Regions from separate parts of the Paracoccus sediminicola genome, predicted to be linked through region 1. Evidence: riboswitches for the same ligand, from Rfam matches in the RefSeq annotation. Region 1 holds a riboswitch; the other holds the start of a gene.
What was found. A riboswitch is a leader RNA that binds a small molecule or an ion and turns the genes downstream of it on or off. The one in region 1 is predicted to bind thiamine pyrophosphate.
Positions count from the first base shown of each region.

Region 1 (10,249 bases):
GCTGAGCATCGCCGACTTCGCAGCGGCGGCGCATTTCTCCTGTCTCGATTATATTTCGGATGTGGATTGGGACCGCTCGGATCTGGTGCGGCAGTGGTATGCGACGATCAAGTCGCGCCCGGCCTTCCGCAACGTGCTGGCCGATCAGGTCCCCGGCATTCACCCGGCGGCGCATTACGCGTTGCTGGATTTCTGATCCGCGACATTTCGCCGCCGAAGCGGGGTCACGCCCCTGCCTCTCAGCCGATCCGGCCTCGTTGACCGCCGGTCTGGGCGCGATCGAGCAAAAGATGATCGAGCACGACGCAAGCCGCCATCGCCTCGGCCACCGGCACGGCGCGAATGCCGACGCAAGGGTCGTGACGGCCCTTGGTTATCAGCTCGATCTCTTCCCCCGCCTGATTGATGGTGCGGCGTGGGGTGAGGATGGATGAGGTCGGCTTGACTGCGAAGCGGATGGTGATGTCCTGCCCGGTCGAGATCCCGCCGAGGATTCCTCCGGCGTGGTTCGACAGATATTCCGGGCCATCCGCACCCATGCGGATCTCGTCGGCATTGTCGGTGCCGGTCAGGCCCGCCGCTGCCATGCCCTCGCCGATCTCGACGCCCTTCACCGCATTGATCGACATCATTGCCGCGGCGAGATCGGTGTCGAGCTTGCCATAGACCGGCGCGCCGAGACCGGGCGGGCAACCGCGCACAAGCACCTCGATCGCGGCGCCGACGCTGTTCTGCGCCTTGCGGATACCGGTGAGGTAATCCTCCCACTCGACGGCCGCTGCCGCATCCGGCAGGAAGAACGGGTTCTGGCGGATCGCGCTTTCGTCGAAGCTGGACCGGTCGAGCCGCAGATCGCCCATCTGCACCATATATCCGATCACCGAGAGCTGCGGCACCAATTCACGCAGCACCGCCTGCGCGACCGCGCCCGCCGCGACCCGCGCGGCGGTTTCGCGCGCGCTCGAACGACCGCCGCCGCGGTAATCGCGAATGCCGTATTTCTGATGATATGCGATGTCGGCATGGCCCGGACGGAAGGCGGTCGCAATCTCGCCGTAATCCCTGGAGCGCTGATCGGTGTTTTCGATCATCAGCATGATCGGTGTGCCGGTGCTGCGGCCTTCGAACACGCCCGACAGAATGCGGACCCGGTCGGGCTCTTGCCGCTGGGTGGTATTCTTGGAACTGCCCGGGCGACGGCGATCCATGAAGGGCTGGATCCAGCCCTCGTCCAGAGCCACGCCGGGCGGGCAGCCGTCGATCACCGCCCCAAGCCCCGGCCCGTGGCTTTCGCCCCAGGTGGTAACGCGGAAGACATGGCCGAAGCTGTTGAGGCTCATCGCGGGATCTCCTTTGACGCCCTCGTTAGCCGCCCGCCCGGCCCGCGGCAAGGCGCCAGAGCCATATGCTATTGCTGCAACACCGACTCCTCGAACAGCGAGATCGCCTCGTTCCGGTCGCCCTGCCCCTTGAACTCATAGCCGCGCTCGATCATCCGGTTATAGGATTCGAAAAACAGCTGCATGTCCCAGACGAATTCTTTTCGCGCCTCGGCAAGGTCGGCGAGGTCGTTATAGATCCTGCTCATCGTGGCGATGGCGACGACGCGGTCATTGCGGACCAACGCGCCATCTTCCTCATTCTCCATTTTCAGCACGCCGATCAGCCGCGCCTCGATCAGAGACCCCGCGGGAAGCTCGCCGTCGCAAAGCAGCAAGATGTCGAGCGGGTCGCCATCCGGTGCACGGGTCTGCGGCACGAAGCCAAAGGCAAAGGGGAAGCGCATTCCCTCCGGCAGCTCCAGCCCAATCCGAAACAGCCCGCTCTCGTGCAGGTTCATCTTTTGCCGGCTGCCGCGAGGCGTCTCGATAAAGACGTTGACGGTATCCTCTCCCGCACGGGCGGGCACGTGCTTGACGGCTTCGTTGAACATGGTTGCGGTCCTTTCTGTCTAAAGCGTCGACCTGTCGTCGCGATGGGGGCCTTGCACAGCCAACCTCCGCTGCTATCTTCGGTTCCACCTCGGGGTGCCTTCGGGCTGAGACGCTTTCGCGGACCCGTTGAACCTGATCCGGTTCACGACCGGCGGAGGGAAGGTTTCGTCATCCTTTCTTTCCGACATTGAACAGAAGGAGGACGATATGCGTAATGCCCTGCTGGCATTGATGATCTCCGCCAGCCCGGCGCTGGCCGCCGATGAATTCACCGTCTATGCGCCCGACTACTTCGCCTCGGAATGGGGGCCGGGTCCGAAGATCGAGGAGGGCTTCGAGGCGGTCTGCGATTGCGACCTGAACTTCGTCACCGGCGATGTGCTGCCCCGGCTGTTGCTGGAGGGCAAGCAGACCGAGGCCGATGCGGTGATCGGGCTGAACAGCGACGTGACCATGCGCGCCCGCCAATCCGGGCTGTTCGCGCCGCATGGCCAGGACCTGTCCGGGCTGACCCTGCCCATCGAGTGGACTGATGAGGTGTTCCTGCCCTTCAACTGGGGCGAGACGGCCTTTGTCTATGACAAGACCCGAATGGACAACCCGCCCGAAAGTTTCGACGCGCTGCTCGATGCGCCCGATGACCTCAAGATCGTGATCCAGGATCCGCGCAGCTCGATCAGCGGGCTGGCGCTGCTGCTGTGGGTGAACAGCGTTTATGGCGACGACTCCCGCGCGGCTTGGGAAAAGCTGCGTCCGAAGGTGCTGACCGTGACCCAGGGCTGGTCCGAAAGCTATGGCATGTTCACCGATGGCGAGGCCGATATGGTGCTAAGCTATACAACCTCGCCCGCCTATCACATCGGCGCCGAGCAGGACACGACCAAGGCTGCCGCTATCTTTCCCGAGGGGCATTACTTCATGGTCGAGCTGGCCGCACAGCTTGCCGGGACCGATCAGCCCGCGCTGGCGCAGCAATTCATGGACTATGTTCTTTCCGAGGATTTCCAGAGCATGATCGCCGAGGCGAACTGGTCCTATCCGGCCAAGCTCAAGCGCGATTTGCTTCCGGCCTATTTCGCGGCGCTGCCCCGGCCCGGAAAGACCATCTTCCTGAACGAAGAGGAAGCCGAGGCGCTGCGCAAACCGGCGCTTGATGAATGGCTCAGCGTTTTCGCGCAATAGACCCCGCCGGTCCCGCCGTCGCGGCGGGGCTTGTCCTGCTGGTGATGGGCACGCTTGGCGCGGTGGCGTTGCAAGCGGGCGGCCTTTCGGGGCTCGGGACATGGGACTGGCGGGCGGTCTGGTTCACGATCTGGCAGGCGGTGGTCTCGGCCACGCTATCGGCCGGGCTGGCGATCCCGGTGTCCCGCGCGCTGGCCCGGCGGCGATTTTTCGGGCGCGCTGTGCTGATCACGCTGCTCGGGGCACCGTTCATCCTGCCGGTGATCGTGGCGATCATGGGGCTGGTCTCGGTCTTTGGTCGCTCGGGGCTGGTCAACCAGGCGCTTGCGCCGCTGGGGCTGGGCCCGGTGTCGATCTATGGCTGGCAGGGGGTGGTCCTCGCGCATGTGTTCTTCAACCTGCCGCTCTCGGTGCGGATGATCCTTCATGGCTGGCAGGCGATCCCGTCCGAGCGGTTCCGGCTGGCCCGTTCGCTGGGCTTTGCGCCGGCCGATATCGGGAGGCATCTGGAGCGGCCGATGCTGCGCGAGGTGCTGCCGGGCGCCTGGCTGGCGGTGTTTCTGGTCTGCCTGACCTCCTTTGCGGTGGCGCTGGCGCTCGGCGGCGGGCCGCGCGCGACCACGGTCGAGCTGGCCATCTATCAGGCGTTCCGCTTCGATTTCGATCTCGGCAAGGCGGCGACATTGGGGCTGGTGCAGGTGGCGCTGTGCCTTGTTGCGCTGGCGCTGTCCTCACGCGTGGCGATTCCCGCCGGGTTCGGCGCGGGGATGGATCGCGATTCCGGACTGCGCGGCCCGCCCGGCTGGCGTCGCGGGATGGATCTGGTGGCGATTGCCCTTGCCGCCGGCTTCCTGCTTGTGCCGATGCTTTCGGTGATCGCGCAGGGGCTGCCGCGGCTGACCGGGCTGCCCGCGCCGATCTGGGCGGCGGCGCTGCGTTCGGTGGTGATGGCGCTGATCTCGGCTTTTGCGACGCTCGTGCTGGCGCTGCCGCTCGCGCTTAGCGTCGCGCGGGGCAATCGCTGGGTCGAGGCGGCGGGGATGCTGCCCATCGTCGCCTCGCCGCTTGTGCTCGGCACGGGGCTTTACCTGCTGCTGCGCGGGCTGGCCTCGCCCACCGAGCTCGCGCTGCCCGTCACGGTCGGGATCAACGCGGCAATGGCGCTGCCGTTTGCGCTGCGCATCCTGATCCCGGCAGCGCGGAGCCTGCGCGCGGATTACGGAAGGCTGGCCGATTCGCTGGACATGCGCGGGCTGGCGCGGCTGCGGCTGCTGATCCTGCCGCGCCTGTCGCGCCCGCTGGGCTTTGCAGCAGGGCTGGCTGCGGCCCTGGCGATGGGCGATCTGGGCGTCATCACGCTCTTTGCCGACAGCGAGAACGCGACGCTGCCGCTGAAGCTCTATCAGCTGATGAACAGCTATCGCATGGCCGATGCCGCGGCCTGCGCGGTGCTGCTGATGGCGATCAGTTTTGCCCTGTTCTGGATCTTCGACCGCGGAGGACGTGTGAATGCTGCGATTTGAGGCTGCCGAGGCGAGGCTGGGCGATTTCCGTCTGCGCGCCGATTTCGGCATTGATGCAGGGGCGCGGGTCGCGGTGATCGGGCCCTCCGGCTCTGGCAAGTCCACGCTGCTTGGAACGGTGTCGGGCTTCGTGCCGCTGTCTTCGGGACGGGTGTGTTGGCAGGGGCGCGACATGGGGGTGCTGGCCCCCGGCGAGCGTCCGGTGTCGGTGCTGTTTCAGGACCAGAACCTGTTCCCCCATCTCAGCGTGGCGCAGAATGTCGGATTGGGTCTGCGGCCCGACCTCCGGCTCTCGGCGGATCAGGAACGGGCGGTGTCGCGGGCCCTCGACGAGGTCGGGCTGTCCGGCATGGCCGAGCGTCGCCCCGCCAATCTTTCCGGCGGCCAGCAAAGCCGCGTGGCATTGGCGCGCGTGGCGCTGCGCGCCCGGCCCGTACTGCTTCTCGATGAGGCGTTCTCGGCGCTCGGCCCGGCGCTCAAGTCGGAGATGCTCGAGCTTCTTGGCCGGATCGCGGAACGCAGCGGTGCGACGGTGCTGATGGTCACGCATGACCCGAAGGACGCCCGCGCCTTCGCGCCCCAGACGGTGGTAGTGATAGATGGGCTCGCGCAGCCCGCAGTCCCGACAGGCCCATTGCTGGACCATCCGCCCGCGCCGCTTGCCGCTTATCTTGGCTAGTCGACCGCCCGGATCATCTTGCGGTCGAACACGCGCAGCACCTGTTTCAGATCGTGACCGCGCTTGAGAATGCGTCCATCCATGCCGATCACCGCATACATGCCCTGCTGGTTGCGCAGCCGGGGCCGCTTTTCCACGCGATAGATCGGGGTCTCGGCGCTGTGGCGGAAAATCGAGAACACCGCCACGTCACGCAGAAACGCCATTGCGTAATCGCGCCACTCTCCTGCCGCGACCATGCGGCCATAGACCGACAGGATCACGCCAAGCTCGGCGCGGTCGAAGGCTATTCTGTCGGGCTGGGGGGTCAGAGGGTGATGCGGGTTCTGCATCTTGGGATCGTGGCACCGCTCGCCGCCACGATCAACGGCAAAAACATGCGATGCGCGGCCGGTCGCCATAAGCCAGGCCGCGCCCAGGGCCGGTCAGTAACAGGAAATCTTGGTGATGATCCCGTTCTCGTCATATTCGATATTCATCCGCTCGGGGCGATAATCCGACGTCACCGCCATGTCCGGCCCGATGCGCCGCGCCTCGCGAAGCGCGCCACCGGCGAGGATTGCGCTGCTCTGGCCAACCAGCCGCTGATGCTGCGAAGCACCGCAGGCATCCGAAGGCGGAGGCGGCTCTGCCGGGCCCGAGGGCTCGGCGGTCTCGATACAGCCCGCAAGCGCGCCAAGCGCTACGGCGCAGAATGTCAGACGCGCCCGCATCAGCCGCAATCCACGGCAGAGATGTTCCCGGCGCTGTCCAGCCGGAACACGATCCGGTTGGGATCATATTCCTGCGGCTCGATGCCGCGATACTCGACGACGCGATACTCGCGCGTGATCCCGAGCGTCGGCACGACGCTGCCCGGCTGGCCGATATAGCTGGTATAGGTGCTGGCCTTGCAGAGATCCGGCTTGCGCTCGACCAGACCGTCATCGGAAGCGGTGGGCAGCGGCGCGACCTGCGGGTTGACCACGGCCTGATCCACCGGAGCCTGCGGCGGCGCGGCCATGCAGCCGGCAAGCGCAAGCGCGGCGGCGAGCGGGGCGAAAAGGCGGGGCGTCTTCATCATCTCGTTCATCTGTCCCTGATGAGGTTTCGTATGGTCCTGCGTCACACGGCCCCGCTGAGCCGGGGGCCTTGCGAAAACCTATACGCTGTGGAGGCGCCGCTGTTAAGCCCGCAGCGCCCATGGCGGGTCACAACCCCATCAGCTTGCCAGCAATTGCCGTGCCGAATCCGTGCCATAAGCGCGCAGGAACGTGTCGACGGCGTTATCGACGGTCCGCCGGATCATCGCGTCATCGACCGAGGCCCGGCCCATCAGCATCACCCGATCCTTCACCCGCGCCATGCTGAGCTGCACGAAGCTGTCGGCGGCAAGACCCAGATCCGCAATGTCGTCGCGCAGCAGCCCGTCCTGCTGCCAGCGGCGAAGCTGCCGTTCCAGCTGGCGTCGCAGCGCCGCCGGGCCAAGTTCGTAATACTCCGCCGAAAGAGTCGGGAAACGCTCGGCCTCGGCAATGGCCAGCCGCAGGGTACGGGATCCGAACTCGGACACCGCATGGTTGGCGATCAGATGGCCGGTGAAGCGCAGAACCTGATCCACCGGCAGATCCAACCCGATCAGCGCGGTGCCATCCAGACGCTCGCGGTCCAGCTCGTCGCGGAACACCGCGTCGAACATCAGCTTCTTGTCGGGAAAATAGCTGTAGAGCGTTGCCTTGGACACAGATGCTTCTCGGGCGATATCGTCGACGCTCGCCCCTTCATAACCATCGCGCATGAAGACGCGTCGCGCGCCCTCCAGCACCTGACCGTATTTCCGGCCCCTGGTGATGGACCGTGCCTCGTTAACCATTGGACTGCCTAAACTGTGTCGTACCGGCGAAAGATAAATCCGCGAGCTTGTTAACCACAAGGCCAGAGCGATTTGGTGAAATGGCATTGCGAAAATCCGCCGTAGCAACGATGCTCTGCCAAAGGAATAGGCAAAGCGGAGAGTGCTCATGTCCAACGCCCACCCGTCGTTCCGCGACTCAGTCGATCGGATGTTCAGCCAGGCGGCTTCCCTGATGAAGCTGCCGCCGGGGCTGGAGGAAAAGATCCGGGTCTGTAACTCGACTTACACGGTGCGTTTCGGGGTGCGGCTGCGCGGCGCGATCCACACCTTCACCGGCTATCGCTCGGTCCATTCCGAACATATGGAGCCTGTGAAGGGCGGCATCCGCTATGCCATGTCGGTCAATCAGGACGAGGTCGAGGCGCTTGCCGCGCTGATGACGTATAAATGCGCGCTGGTCGAAGTGCCCTTCGGCGGCTCGAAAGGCGGTCTGCGGATCAATCCGCGCGACTGGGACGAGGACGAGCTGGAGCGAATCACGCGCCGCTTCACCTATGAGCTGTCGCGCCGCAGTCTGATTTCTCCGTCGCAGAACGTTCCTGCCCCCGATATGGGCACGGGCGAGCGCGAGATGGCCTGGATGGCCGATGCCTATAAGCGGCTGCACCCCGACGATATCAACGCCAAGGCCTGTGTGACCGGCAAGCCGGTCACCATTGGCGGGATTTCGGGCCGGGTCGAGGCGACCGGGCGCGGCGTCCAGTATGCGGTGCGCGAGTTCTTCCGCCACCCCGATGCGCTGAAGCGCGCCGGCATCGAGGGACCGCTGTCAAGCAAGCGCGTCGTCGTGCAGGGTCTCGGGAATGTGGGCTATCATGCCGCCAAGTTCCTCTCGGAAGAAGATGGCTGCGCGATCGTGACCGTGGTCGAATATAACGGCTCGGTCCACAATCCCGACGGGCTGGATATCGTCGCCCTGAAAAAGCACATCACCGAGACCGGCGGGGTCGAGAACTTCCCGGGTGCGAGCTTCCGCCCGGCCGGGCTCGACGCACTCGAAGACGAGTGCGACATTCTGATCCCCGCCGCGGTGGAAAGCGTCATTACCGCTGAAAACGCCCCGCGAATCCAGGCCAAGCTGATCATCGAGGCCGCGAACGGTCCGATCACCTCGGATGGCGACGAGGTGCTGAAAAAGCGCGGCGTGGTCGTCATCCCGGACATGTATGCCAATGCGGGCGGTGTGACCGTCTCCTATTTCGAATGGGTGAAGAACCTGTCGCAGATCAGCCTCGGCCGGATGGAGCGCCGCTATGAAGAGCATCGCAACCGGCTTCTGATCTCGGAGATCGAGCGGCTCTCATCCGATTCCGGACTGGCCTGGACCATGACCGAGGGCTTCAAGGAGGCCTATCTGCACGGTGCAGACGAGATCGAGCTGGTGCGCTCGGGTCTCGACGACACGATGCGCGACAATTACCGCAAGATGCAGGAGGTCTGGTTCGACGATGAGCGGGTCACCGATCTGCGGACCGCCGCCTATGTCGTCGCGATCCGCCGTATCGCCAATGTCTACGGCTCGCTGGGTCTCTGATCCGCTTCGACAGCCCGCCCAAGCGGGACGGCAACAGGGCCGGGCGCGCCATCGCCCGGCCCTTCTTCCATCCGCCCGAAGATAGGGCGGCCCGCCGGCAAGCCGGTCAAGGAAAAGAAAAACGCGCCCCGAAGGGCGCGTTTCTGGGTGGTTCGGATATGGATGCGGTCGGCATGGCCGCCCGGTCAATCCTCGCGACGGCCGTGCTTCACGTCCCACCACAGTTTCTTGTTGGTGAAATAAAGCAGCGCCGCCAGCACGATGAGGAAGATCACCGCAACAAAGCCGTTCTGCTTGCGCGCCATCATCTTCGGCTCGGCAGTCCACATCAGGAAGGCCGACACGTCGCGCGACATCTGATCGACCGTCGCCTCGGTCCCGTCCTCATAGGTCACCAGCCCGTCCGACAACGGTGCGGGCATCGAAATCAGACCGCCCGCGAAAGCTTCGTTCCCATAGAGATAGGTCCCGGCCTGCTCGACCTCTTCGCCGGTATAGCCGGTCAGCACGGAATAGATATATTCCGGGCCGCCCATTCCGTTGATCAGCTGGCTGATGCCGGTGCCGTAAGGTCCGTGGAATCCGGCGCGGGCCTTAGCCATCAGCGACAGATCCGGCCCCATCCCCTCGCCGGTCACGGTCGGGAAATGGTCGGTCGGGACGCGCGGACGCTCTTCGCCGGTTTCTGCATCTATGACGAACATATTCGCCGCATAGGCGCGCACCTGATCGGCAGGCAGTTCCGGGCCATATTCGTCGCTAAGCGTGCGGATCGGCACCTGACGCAGACCGTGGCAGGCGGCGCAGACCTCGGTATAGACCTGCAGACCGCGCTGAAGCTGGAACTGGTCGAAGCTGCCGAACGGACCTTCGAAGCTGAAGTCGATATCGGTGACATGCGCGTATTCTTCGCTTTCCACCTCTTCGGCGGCGCTTTCTTCGCCCCCGTCACCGGCTTCGCCCTCCGCCTCGGCGGGTTCGGGCGCCTCGCCCTCAGCCGTCGCGTCATCTGCGGCGCCGTCTTCCGCTGCGGGATCTGCCTCGGCAGCCTCGCCCTCCGCAGCTGCGGCGGGCTCATCTTCTGCGACTGCGGGGGCAGCTTCGCCGTCTTCGGCGGCGTCGTCTGCGGCAACTTCCTCATCACTCGCGGGCTGCGCCTCAGCCTCTGTGTCTGCGGCCTCAGCCTCGCCGGCCTCTAACTCGGCAGCGGCTTCTCCAGTAGCGGCCTCTTCGGTAGCAGCTTCGTCTGCCGTAGCTTCTTCGGCGGCAGTCTCTTCCGCGGTGGCTTCCGCCGCGCCTTCCGCGTCAGCAGCGGCCTCTTCGGTATCGGCCTCTTCTCCGGATGGGGCCTCCGTCGCTGCGCCCGCTTCGGTTTCAGCCGTTGCAGGAGCCTCTTCGATGATGGTTACGGCGTCTACCGTTTCGCCTTCCTGCGCCCAGCCTTGGGCAGCAAGGGTCAGCGCGGCCACGGCCGTGAGGGTCGTGATTCTCATGGTCATGCTT
Region 1 is NZ_CP115768.1:390,831-401,079, reverse strand. It holds gene fzlA (FtsZ-binding protein FzlA) at 1-196, shown strand, start outside; gene aroC (chorismate synthase) at 240-1,340, opposite strand; gene PAF18_RS01990 (inorganic diphosphatase) at 1,409-1,933, opposite strand; TPP riboswitch at 2,014-2,111, shown strand; gene PAF18_RS01985 (thiamine ABC transporter substrate-binding protein) at 2,142-3,116, shown strand; gene PAF18_RS01980 (thiamine/thiamine pyrophosphate ABC transporter permease ThiP) at 3,092-4,639, shown strand; gene PAF18_RS01975 (thiamine ABC transporter ATP-binding protein) at 4,626-5,318, shown strand; gene PAF18_RS01970 (DUF2794 domain-containing protein) at 5,315-5,650, opposite strand; gene PAF18_RS01965 (I78 family peptidase inhibitor) at 5,744-6,031, opposite strand; gene PAF18_RS01960 (I78 family peptidase inhibitor) at 6,031-6,378, opposite strand; gene PAF18_RS01955 (TetR/AcrR family transcriptional regulator) at 6,520-7,170, opposite strand; gene PAF18_RS01950 (Glu/Leu/Phe/Val family dehydrogenase) at 7,319-8,746, shown strand; gene PAF18_RS01945 (cytochrome c1) at 8,932-9,666, opposite strand.

Region 2 (10,249 bases), 1.4 Mb from region 1:
AGCGCGGCCAGCCGTTCGGCCCGCCATTTCAGAATCTCGGCTTCATAGGACGGATCGATGGTCATGCTGGCTCCTTTGCAGGATCGGGCAGGCGCGGCAGGCTGGACAGCAGCATCCGCGTATAGTCGTGCTGCGGGTCGTCGAGGATGCGCCGCGTTTCGCCCGCCTCGACGATATGTCCATTCTGCAAGACCACAAGCCGCGGACATAACGCGGCGACGATGGCCACGTCATGCGAGACGAGCACGAGGGTGATGTCCTTCGACAGCCGGTCGAGCAGGTCGATCACCCGCACCCGCGTCGAGAGGTCGAGCGCGCTGACCGGCTCATCAGCGAGCAGGACACGCGGTCGCGCGATCAGGGCGCGCGCGATGGCGATGCGCTGGCGCTGCCCGCCCGAAAATGCTCGGGGTCGGCGATCAACGCTGTCCTCGGGCAATCCGACCTCGGCCAGAACCCGCGCAATCTCCTGCCGGGCGTCGCCACCCAGCCCGAGCGCGGCATGTGGCTCCGCCAGGGCCTTGCCGATCCGCATCCTCGGATCGAGCGAGCTATAGGGATCCTGAAACACCGGCTGGGCAAAACGGCGATGTGCCTGCATCCGGCTGCGCGATCTGATGTCCAAAGGCGCAGCATTCGCTTCCAGAACGCCTTGGTCGGGTTCAGCCAGACCGAGCATCAGCCGCAGCAATGTCGACTTGCCCGACCCGCTTTCGCCGAGAATGCCCAGATTTTTACCTTCCTCGAGTCGCAGCGATATGTCGTGGAGCACGGTCTCTCCGCGACTATAGGCGTAGGAAACATTGCGCAGATCGAAGAGGCTCATCGCGCGCCCTCCCCCGGATGAAGCGCCGCCTCAAGCCGGCGTGCGGCGCGGACCAGGCCTTGCGTATAGGCGTGGCGCGGGGCCGTGAAAATCTGCGTCGCAGAGCCTTTTTCGACCGCGCGGCCTTTCTCCATGACGATCACCTGATCGGAAATGCGCGACACCACCGGGAGGTCGTGGCTGATGAACAGAAGCGCCAGCCCCTCGTCACGCACCAGATCGTCGAGCAGGGTAAGCACCTCGGCCTGCGTCGAGACGTCGAGCGCGGTGGTCGGCTCGTCCGCGATCAGCAACTTTGGAGCGCAGGCGAGCGCCATTGCAATAGCGACACGCTGACGCTGACCGCCAGAGACCTCGTGCGGCCATGCCGATAGAATGCGCGGGGGATCGTTGATCGAGACCCGATCAAGCCAGTGGATCTGGGCAGCCCGCAGATCGCCAGAAGACAGCCGCCGCCCCTCGCGCCTTGCCCGCCGCCTGATCGGTGCGGCAAGCTGATCGCCAAGCTTCATCAGCGGATCGAGAGCGGCGCGCGGGTCCTGAAAAATCACCGCGGCTGTCGCGCCACGCAACGGCACCAGCTCGCGGTCGCGACGCCCGATCACCTCTTGCCCGTCCAGCAGGACCGAGCCGCCCGCACTCAGACCCGGCGGCAGCAGCCCCATCGTCGCCATCGCCGTCAGCGATTTGCCAGAGCCGCTTTCGCCTACGAGACCCAACCGCTCGCCGGGCTCAAGGCCGAAACTCACACCGTGAACCAATTCACGGCTGCCAGCGGTGACGGTCAGGTCGCGCACGGTCAGCAGACTCATCGCGCCTCCTCCATCTCGACCTCGGCATCCAGCAATTCGCGCAGCCCATCGGCGAGGAAGTTGATGCCGAGCACAAGAGAGATCAGCGCAAGACCGGGTGCAATCACGCCCATCGGCGCTCGGAACACGGTGGACTGCGCCTGTTGCAGCAGTTGGCCCCAGGAAGCATTGGGCGGCGGAGTGCCAAGACCAAGGAAAGACAAGGACGCCTCGGCAATCACGGCAAGCCCGAATTGCAGCGCGACGGCGACCATCACCGTGGGCAGGATATTCGGCAGCACATGGCTGAACACGATACGCCCCCAGCCAAGGCCCGAGCAGCGCGCGGCGGTGATGTAATCCTGCGCCAGCACCCGCTTGGTCAGGATACGCACCAGCCGTGCGATGATGGCGGACATGGCCAGACCGATGGCGAGGATCGCGGTGCCGAGGCTCGCCCCCTCGCTGGCCGCGACGACAAGCATGGCAAGCAGCAGGGTCGGGAAGGCGATCAGGATGTCCAGCGTCGCGGCGAGACCGTCGTCGAGGCTGCGCCGTGCAAATGCCGAGATCACCCCCAGAACTGTTCCGATCACCCCGCCAAGCGCCGCCGCCCCGATCCCGACTGTCATCGCGATGCGCGCACCGATCATCACCTTTGTCAGGTAGTCCTGCCCCAGCCGGTCGGTGCCGGCGGGGTGGGCCCAGCTTGGCGGTTGCAACCTTCCGCCGGCCATCTCCGTCGGCGAATAGGGCAGCCAGAACAGGGTCAGCAGCGCGATCCCCGCATTCAGCCCGACCAGCACGATCCCGATCCACAGCGTGCTCCGCTTCACCGCGCGCCTCCACGATTGTCACGCAGCCGCGGGTCGATGAACCGCTGCACGATATCGGCTGCGAACCCGATCAGAAGCACCATCAGTGTCGTGATCAGAAGCACGCCCTGCACGCTCGGATAATCTCGTTGCTCAATCCCCAGAAGCAGCATCGAGCCCAGCCCGGGCAGCGAAAAGACCCTCTCGACCACCACAGCGCCAAGCAGCGTCGAGGCCAGTTCGATCCCCAGGATCGAGATCACCGGCACCGCGCCGTTACGGATGCCATGTCGGATCAGCGCCTGCGGGAAGGACTCGCCAAGCGCGCGGGCATTGCGCAGATAGTCGGCGCCGAGCACGTCCAGCGTTGCCGAGCGCACATAGCGCATCAGCGAGGCGCTCATCACGATGGCGATGGTGACGACCGGCAGGATCAGCGACTGGATGGCCTCGAGCGGGTCCGACCAGCCTCGGATCGGGAAACCAGACGCGGGCAGCAGGCGCCATTCGACGGCGACGAGCCAGACGAGCAGGATGCCGATCCAGAACACAGGCACGGCGAGCCCAAGCTGCGAGACGCCGGACAGCAGCGTCCCATACCAGCGATCCGCCCGCACTGCGGCGATGATGCCCAGCGGGACGGCGATGGCGATGGCCAGCAGAAAGGCGGCGACGGTCAGCGGCAGTGTCACCGCAAGCCGCTCGATGATTTCTGGGAGCACCGGCTGGTTCGACACGAAGGAATCGCCGAGATCGAACCGCGCCAGATCCGACATGAACTGGCCAAGCTGCACGAGAAGCGGCTGGTCGGAGCCAACCTGTCTTCGCGCCGCCGCGATCTGTTCCTCATCCGCGCCCACCGACAGCAACGCCGCCGCCGGGTCCCCTGGCAGCAGCCGCAGCAGTACGAACAGCACCAGCCCCGCCACAATCAGCGACAGGGCCAGCACGATTGTGCGGCGCAGAAGATAGCGGCCCATCGATAAGGTCTCAGTCGGACTTTTCGATATCGCGCAAGAAGAACTGCGCGTTCAGACCGTTGACCGGATAGCCGCTGACATCTCCGTTCGACACGACCAGCTGCGGGTAGAGGAAAAACCAGTTCGAAGCGGCTTCCTCGGCGATGATGCGGTTTGCCTCGCGCAGTTTCTCGTGCTGTTCCTCGACTGAGTCGGATTTTTCGGCCGAGGCGATCAGTTCCACGACCTCGGGGTTGTCATAGCCCCAATAGAAATCCGGGTTGCCGTAGAACACGATGTCGCGGTGGTTGACATGTTCCTGAAGCGTCGCCTCGAAATCCTTGGCCTGATAAACCTTGGTATACCACTCATTCGCGGTGATGATGTTGATGTTCACCGTGACGCCGATCTTCGCCAGCTCGGATTTGATGAACTCGGCCGTGATCGGATGCGGGTCGTAATTCGGCGTTTCCAGCGTAAAGCTGAAACCATCCGCATAGCCTGCCTCGGCCAGCATCTCCTGCGCGGCCTCGGGATCGTAGGGATCGACATCGGTCAGATCCTCATACCACGGGTCGGTCGGCGGCACGAAGCTGCCAAGCACCATGCCACGATCGTCCCAGATTGCCTGCAGAAGCTGTTCCTTGTTGATCGCACGCGCCAGCGCCTTGCGCACCAGGGGATCACTGAACGGCTCGACACGGTCGTTATAGGCCATGAGCTGCTTCGTGGTCGAATTCCCCTCGGAGATGGTGAATTCGTCGGTATCCTCGAACAGAGCCAGCGCATCCGGGCTCTGCACCGAGGTGATCAGATCCACCGCGTCGGTGAGCAGCGCGTTGTCCAGCGCGGCGGCCTCGGTGAAATAGTTGAACAGCGCTCCGCCATTTTTCGGCGCCTCGCCCCAGTAATCGTCGAAGCGCTCCAGCGAGAGCGCCGAGCCGCGCCGCCAGTCGGCAAGCGTATAGGGCCCGGTCCCGTCCTCGCTGGACGAGATATCCCCGGCGGCATCGTTCACGATCCAGACATAGGTGAGATTGTAAGGCAGCGAGATGGATTTCTCGGACAGATTGACCACCACGGTCCTGTCATCCGGCGTCTCGATGCTCTCGATCGGGGCCAGGCTGCTTTTGCGGGAGGACTGCGAATCCTCGGCGATCACCCGCTCGATCGAGTATTTCACATCCTCGGCAGTCAGCGGGTCACCGGAGTGGAATGTCACCCCATCCTCAAGCGTGAACCGATGCGTCAGCCCGTCATCCGAGATCGTGTGATCGGCAGCCAGCACCGGCTCGACATCGCCCTCGTCGGTCAGGCGGAACAGGCCCTCATAGACATTGTCGTTGAATGCCTCGTTGATGCCCTGCCCGGCACCGGCGGTGTTGTCGAGGTTCTGCGGCTCATAGAGCGAGCCGATGCGGATGATCGCATCCGGATCGGACTGGGCCAGGGCGGGCGTCGCGAAGGGTGCAATCGCCGCCCCGATGGCAAGGGCGATGTGCGGAGCGAATTTCATCGTCGGGACCTCTGTCTCGTTTTGGTTGGCACTCAAACTAGCCACGCGATCAGTCATTTGCGAGGGGCCGGGCGAAGAATCCGGTTTTCGCCGCGTTTGCGGGAATTTCTTCGCCCTTGGCCGATACTTCGTTGACAGCGGCCTCTCGCTGTGATCGGTTGCGCGCATCCACAGGGGTGCCGCGTCATGCCGCGGCTGAGATGGAGGTGCAATCCTCCGGACCCTTCAAGCTGATCTGGGTCATGCCAGCGGAGCAAGGAGGACATCATGTTCGCAGGCGCGCAAATTTCTCTCTACCCGATGACGGATGATTTCGTCGGGGTCATCACCTCGTCGCTCGCGGCGCTCGATCCGTGGCGCGACCGGCTGAGGATCGAAACCGACGATATCTCGACACTTATTGTCGGACCGCCCGAAATCCTGTTTCCTGCGCTGCGCGATCTGTATGTCGCGGCGGCATCAACACGTCACCACGTCGTGCTGCGCTGCACGCTGTCGCGGGGCTGCCCGGGTGAGCCGGATGACGCGATCTGCAGTACCAATGCGCTGGCCAATCCCGAAGAACCGCTGAAGGATCGCCAGAACGCCGCCATTGCCCAGGTTGCCGCTGCGTCCGAAACCGGAGAGACCGCCCGCGCGCAATTCTCGCTCTACGTGATGGGCGGCGGCGACCATATGGCCGAGATCTATGGCTGCATCGAGTTTCTGAAGAACAGCGGCTGTTTCGACCGGGCGAAGAATTTCTGCACCCGCGTCATCGGTGATGCCGGCCCGGTTTTCACGACACTGGAACAGGCTTTCTGCCGCTTCGGTCCGCCAGAGGGCCATGTCACGATGGATCTGACAGTTTCCGCAAACAGCCCCTCGATCACCGGCTGACAGATGCCCCCCTCGCCGCCGTCATCTCGCGGAACGCTGTCGCGCGCCCTGCCCGCCTGTCTCAGCGTTGCCGCCACGCTCGCCCTGTGGGAAAGCTATGTCCGGCTGACCGGCATTTCGTCACAGATGCTTCCCGCGCCGACGCAGGTCGCCTGGCAGATCTGGGCGAGCCGCGGGCTGCTTTGGGACAACACCGTGCCGACGATCCGGGCGACGCTTCTGGGGTTCGGCTTCTCGGTTTCGGTGGCCTTTCTTCTGTCGGTACTGTTGGATTTCCTACCGGCATTGCGGCGGGCGTTGTTTCCGGTCTTCGTCATCAGCCAGACCTTGCCGCTGGTCGCCATCGCGCCGCTGATGGTGCTGTGGTTCGGCTTCGACCTGACCCCGAAGATCCTTCTGGTCGCGCTCGTCACGTTCTTTCCGATGCTGATCGCTCTGGTCGATGGCTATGGCGCGACCGAGCCCGAGATCGAGGCGCTGCTGCGCTCGATGGGCGCCTCGCATGTCACCCGGTTCCGGCTGGCGCGTTTGCCCTCGGCGCTGCCCTATTTCTTTGCCGGGCTGCGGATTTCCATCACATATGCTGTCGTCGCAGCGATCTTCGCGGAATATGCCGGAGCGCGGGCGGGGCTCGGGATCGTGATCTTGAACGCCAAGAACAGCTTCCGCCCCGACCTGATGCTGGCCGCTGTCGCGGTCAGCTCGGCGCTGACGCTCAGCCTGTTCGGCGCAACGGCGTTGCTGCAGCGCGCTATGACCGGCTGGCGCCGCGCCGGAGCCGCCCGATGACCGCGTTAAGCATCAACCGGCTTGCTCTGACGCTCGGCGAGTCCGAGGTGCTTCGCGACATTTCTTTGCGCGTCAAAGCGGGCGAGTTCGTGTCGATCCTCGGTCCCTCGGGCTGCGGGAAATCGACCCTGTTCCGCCTGCTCATCGGCGAGTTGCGACCCGATCAGGGCAGCATCGTGCTGGAGGGCGACGCGCCGCGCGATCAGGGGGCAGCCTTTGCTTTCATGCCGCAACGCGATGCGCTGCTGCCGTGGCGGCGGATCATCGACAATATCACGCTCGGGCTCGAGGTGCAGGGCGTCACCCGCGCCGAGGCCCGTGACCTCGCCGCGCCACTGATCCCGGAATTCGGTCTTGCGGGGTTCGAGCAGTATTACCCCTCGCAGTTGTCCGGCGGCATGCGGCAGCGTGCCGCGTTGCTGCGCACCGTGCTTCAGGGGCGCCCGATCCAGCTTCTGGATGAACCGTTCGGCGCGCTCGATGCGCTGACCCGCGCCGAACTGCAACGCTGGCTGGAGCGCCGCTGGCGCGCGTCGGGCTGGACGAGCCTGCTGGTCACACATGACGTGCGCGAGGCCGTGGCGCTGTCGGATCGCATCTATGTGTTCTCCGCCCGGCCCGCCACTGTGCTTCGCGAAATCGCCGTCGATGCGCCACGCCCCCGCCTCGGTCGGCCATTGCCACGTGCCGCGCGCGACGTGGAGGCCGCGCTTCTCGACACGCTTCTTTCCCCAAACGGAGACTGACCCATGAAGACATCCATCACATCGCTTGCCGTCAGCCTTCTGGTGCTGGCCCTGCCCGCCGCTGCGCAAGACAAGCTGTCCGTCGCGCTCGACTGGACACCGAACACCAACCATGTCGGGCTCTATGTCGCGCAGGCTCAGGGCTGGTTCAAAGAGGCCGGGCTGGAGGTCGAGATTCTGCCCTATACGGACACCTCCTCCGGGACATTGGTGGCATCGGGCGTCGCCGAATTCGGCATTCTCAGCGCGGTCAGCTTTCACACGCAACGCGCCGCCGGGGCGGATCTGAAAGTCGTTCTCGCAGTGGTGCAGCACGAAACCGGAAGGCTGGTGTTCAATGGCGAGCGCGAGGATATCCAGCGGCCCTCCGACCTGGACGGGCTGACCTATGCCGGCTTCGGCACCGACTGGGAAAACGCGCTGATCTCGACCATCATCCGCAACGATGGCGGCAAGGGCGATTTCGAGACGGTGACGCTCGGCACCTCGGCCTATGAGGCGCTCGCCAATGGCACGGTGGATTTCACGTTGGAGGTCAGCACCTGGGAAGGGGTGAATTCGGAACTGCTCGACCGCCCGCAGCGCAGCTTTGCCTATGCGGATTATGGCGTGCCGGATCAGCAGACGACCTTCCTCGGCGGCAATGGCAGCTGGATGAAGGCCAACCCCGAACAGACCCGTGCCTTCGTCGAGGCCGCTCAGCGCGGCTATGCCTTCGCCGCCGACAACCCCGACGCGGCGGCCGATATGCTTATCGAAGGCACGGCGGGGATGCTGTCCAACCCCGAGCTGGTGCGCGCTTCGATGCAAGCTCTTGTCGACGGCGGTTACCTTCGGGACGACGGCGAGCCGGTCGGGCTGATCGATGGTCAGATGATGTCGGCGATCAACGGCTTCCTCTTCGAGGCAGGCGCGCTGCGCGACGCGAGCGGGCAACCGCTGAGCGCCGCACCGGACGTATCGGACTGGTTCAGCAACGAATATCTCGCGCAGTGAGCTTTCACGCGGCCCGGTCGGCCCGGGCCGCTTTGTCTTGTCACCGCTGTCATAGCTGCTAATTTCACGGGGTTCGGGAAGGTTTCGGCCTTTTTTCCAGACAGTTGCGGGCGTGGCGGAATGGTAGACGCATGAGACTTAAAATCTCTGGGCCGCAAGGCCGTGCGGGTTCGAGTCCCGCGGCCCGCACCATTTTCCGCCGGATATGAGCGTTGCCATGTTCGATCCCGCGCCCATCACCGATCTGGCCGGCACCCGCGTGCTGTTCGTCATGGCCGCCGAGGCAGAATATGGCGCCGCCCTTCGGCAGCGCTTCGTCCCGCTCATGACCGGCATCGGCCCGATCGAAGCGGCGCTCGCCATGGGTATGGTGCTGAGCCGATGCGCCTGCGAGGGGGAATTGCCCGACCTGATCGTCAGCCTTGGCTCGGCGGGATCGGCGCGGCTGGAGCAGGCCGGGATCTATCAGGCAAGCTCGGTGTCGTGGCGCGATATGGACGCCTCGGCGCTTGGCTTCGAGAAAGGCGTGACCCCGCTTCTGGGCCAGCCTGCGACGCTGTCACTCCCGCTGCGCATTCCGGGAATCCCCACGGCGACGCTCTCGACTGGGGCGGATGTCGTTTCGGGCGCGGCCTACGATGCGATCCCCGAAGACATGGTCGATATGGAAAGCTTCGCGGTACTGCGCGCCTGCCAGCGTTTCGGGTTGAAGCTGATCGCGCTGCGCGGGATCTCTGATGGCGTCGAGGAGCTGTCGCAGATCGACGACTGGACGCGCTACCTGCATGTCGTCGATGAAAAGCTGGCCGCGGCTGTCGACGCGATGCGCGACGCTTTGTCATCCGGCGCGCTGCGGCTTTGACGGTTGCCGCGCGGCGGCGCTGCGCCTAAACCGAGCGCGAAGCACGACAGAAGGCACGTATGGCCCGCGCACCAAAGGCACAGACTGACCGCCCCTCGAGCCGCAGGATCGGCGCGCTCTCGGCGCTCTGGCCGTTTCTGAGACCGTATCGCGGGATGGTGCTGTCGGCGGTGCTGGCGCTGATCCTTACGGCAACAATCAGCCTGATACTGCCGCTTGCCGTGCGGCGCGTTGTCGACGGGTTCGGTGATGGCTCGGGGCTGCTCGACGAATATTTTGGCGCCGCGCTGCTGATCGTCGCGGCCTTGGCCCTCGGCAGCGGATTGCGCTATTATCTCGTGACCCGGCTTGGCGAGCGCGTCGTCGCCGATATCCGGAAAGCCGTGTTCGACCGGGTCGTCGGCCTTTCCCCCGCCTTTTTCGAGCGCATCGTCACCGGCGAGATCCTCAGCCGGATCACCACCGACACCACAGTAATCCAGTCGGTCATCGGTTCGTCCGTATCGGTGGCGCTGCGCAATATGCTGCTGATGGCAGGGGGGCTTGCGATGCTGTTCCTGACCTCGGCCAAGCTGACCGGGCTGGTGCTGCTGCTAGTGCCGGTGATCCTTGTGCCGATCATCGGACTTGGGCGTCGGCTAAGGGGACTCGCGCGCGAGAATCAGGACTGGATCGCGGCCGGTTCTGGCGCAGCATCGCAATCGCTTCAGGCCGCCCAGACCGTTCAGGCCTTCACCCATGAACGCCTGACACGTTCGGACTTCGCCCGCGTGACCGAGGAAAGCTATCTCTCGGCACGGCGGCGCATCGCCACCCGCGCCGCATTGACGGTGATCGTGATTTTCCTGATCTGCACCGGAATCCTCGGCGTGCTGTGGATCGGCGCGCGCGATGTGCAGACTGGGGCGATGAGCGTGGGCGAGCTGGTCCAGTTCGTCATTTATGCCGTGCTAGTCGCGGGCGCGGTTGCGGCGCTGTCCGAAGTCTGGGGCGAGCTTCAGCGCGCGGCCGGCGCCACCGAGCGACTGGCAGAGCTGCTGGCGGCGGAGGACAGCATCAACGATCCGGCG
Region 2 is NZ_CP115768.1:2,194,941-2,205,189, forward strand. It holds gene PAF18_RS10890 (DUF1684 domain-containing protein) at 1-65, opposite strand, end outside; gene PAF18_RS10895 (ABC transporter ATP-binding protein) at 62-826, opposite strand; gene PAF18_RS10900 (ATP-binding cassette domain-containing protein) at 823-1,638, opposite strand; gene PAF18_RS10905 (ABC transporter permease) at 1,635-2,453, opposite strand; gene PAF18_RS10910 (ABC transporter permease) at 2,450-3,412, opposite strand; gene PAF18_RS10915 (ABC transporter substrate-binding protein) at 3,423-4,907, opposite strand; TPP riboswitch at 5,070-5,182, shown strand; gene PAF18_RS10920 (YkoF family thiamine/hydroxymethylpyrimidine-binding protein) at 5,175-5,786, shown strand; gene PAF18_RS10925 (ABC transporter permease) at 5,790-6,575, shown strand; gene PAF18_RS10930 (ABC transporter ATP-binding protein) at 6,572-7,321, shown strand; gene PAF18_RS10935 (ABC transporter substrate-binding protein) at 7,325-8,317, shown strand; tRNA gene PAF18_RS10940 (tRNA-Leu) at 8,424-8,509, shown strand; gene PAF18_RS10945 (5'-methylthioadenosine/S-adenosylhomocysteine nucleosidase) at 8,535-9,179, shown strand; gene PAF18_RS10950 (ABC transporter transmembrane domain-containing protein) at 9,239-10,249, shown strand, end outside.
Region 2: another riboswitch for thiamine pyrophosphate. It lies ahead of PAF18_RS10920 (YkoF family thiamine/hydroxymethylpyrimidine-binding protein); the one in region 1 lies ahead of PAF18_RS01985 (thiamine ABC transporter substrate-binding protein).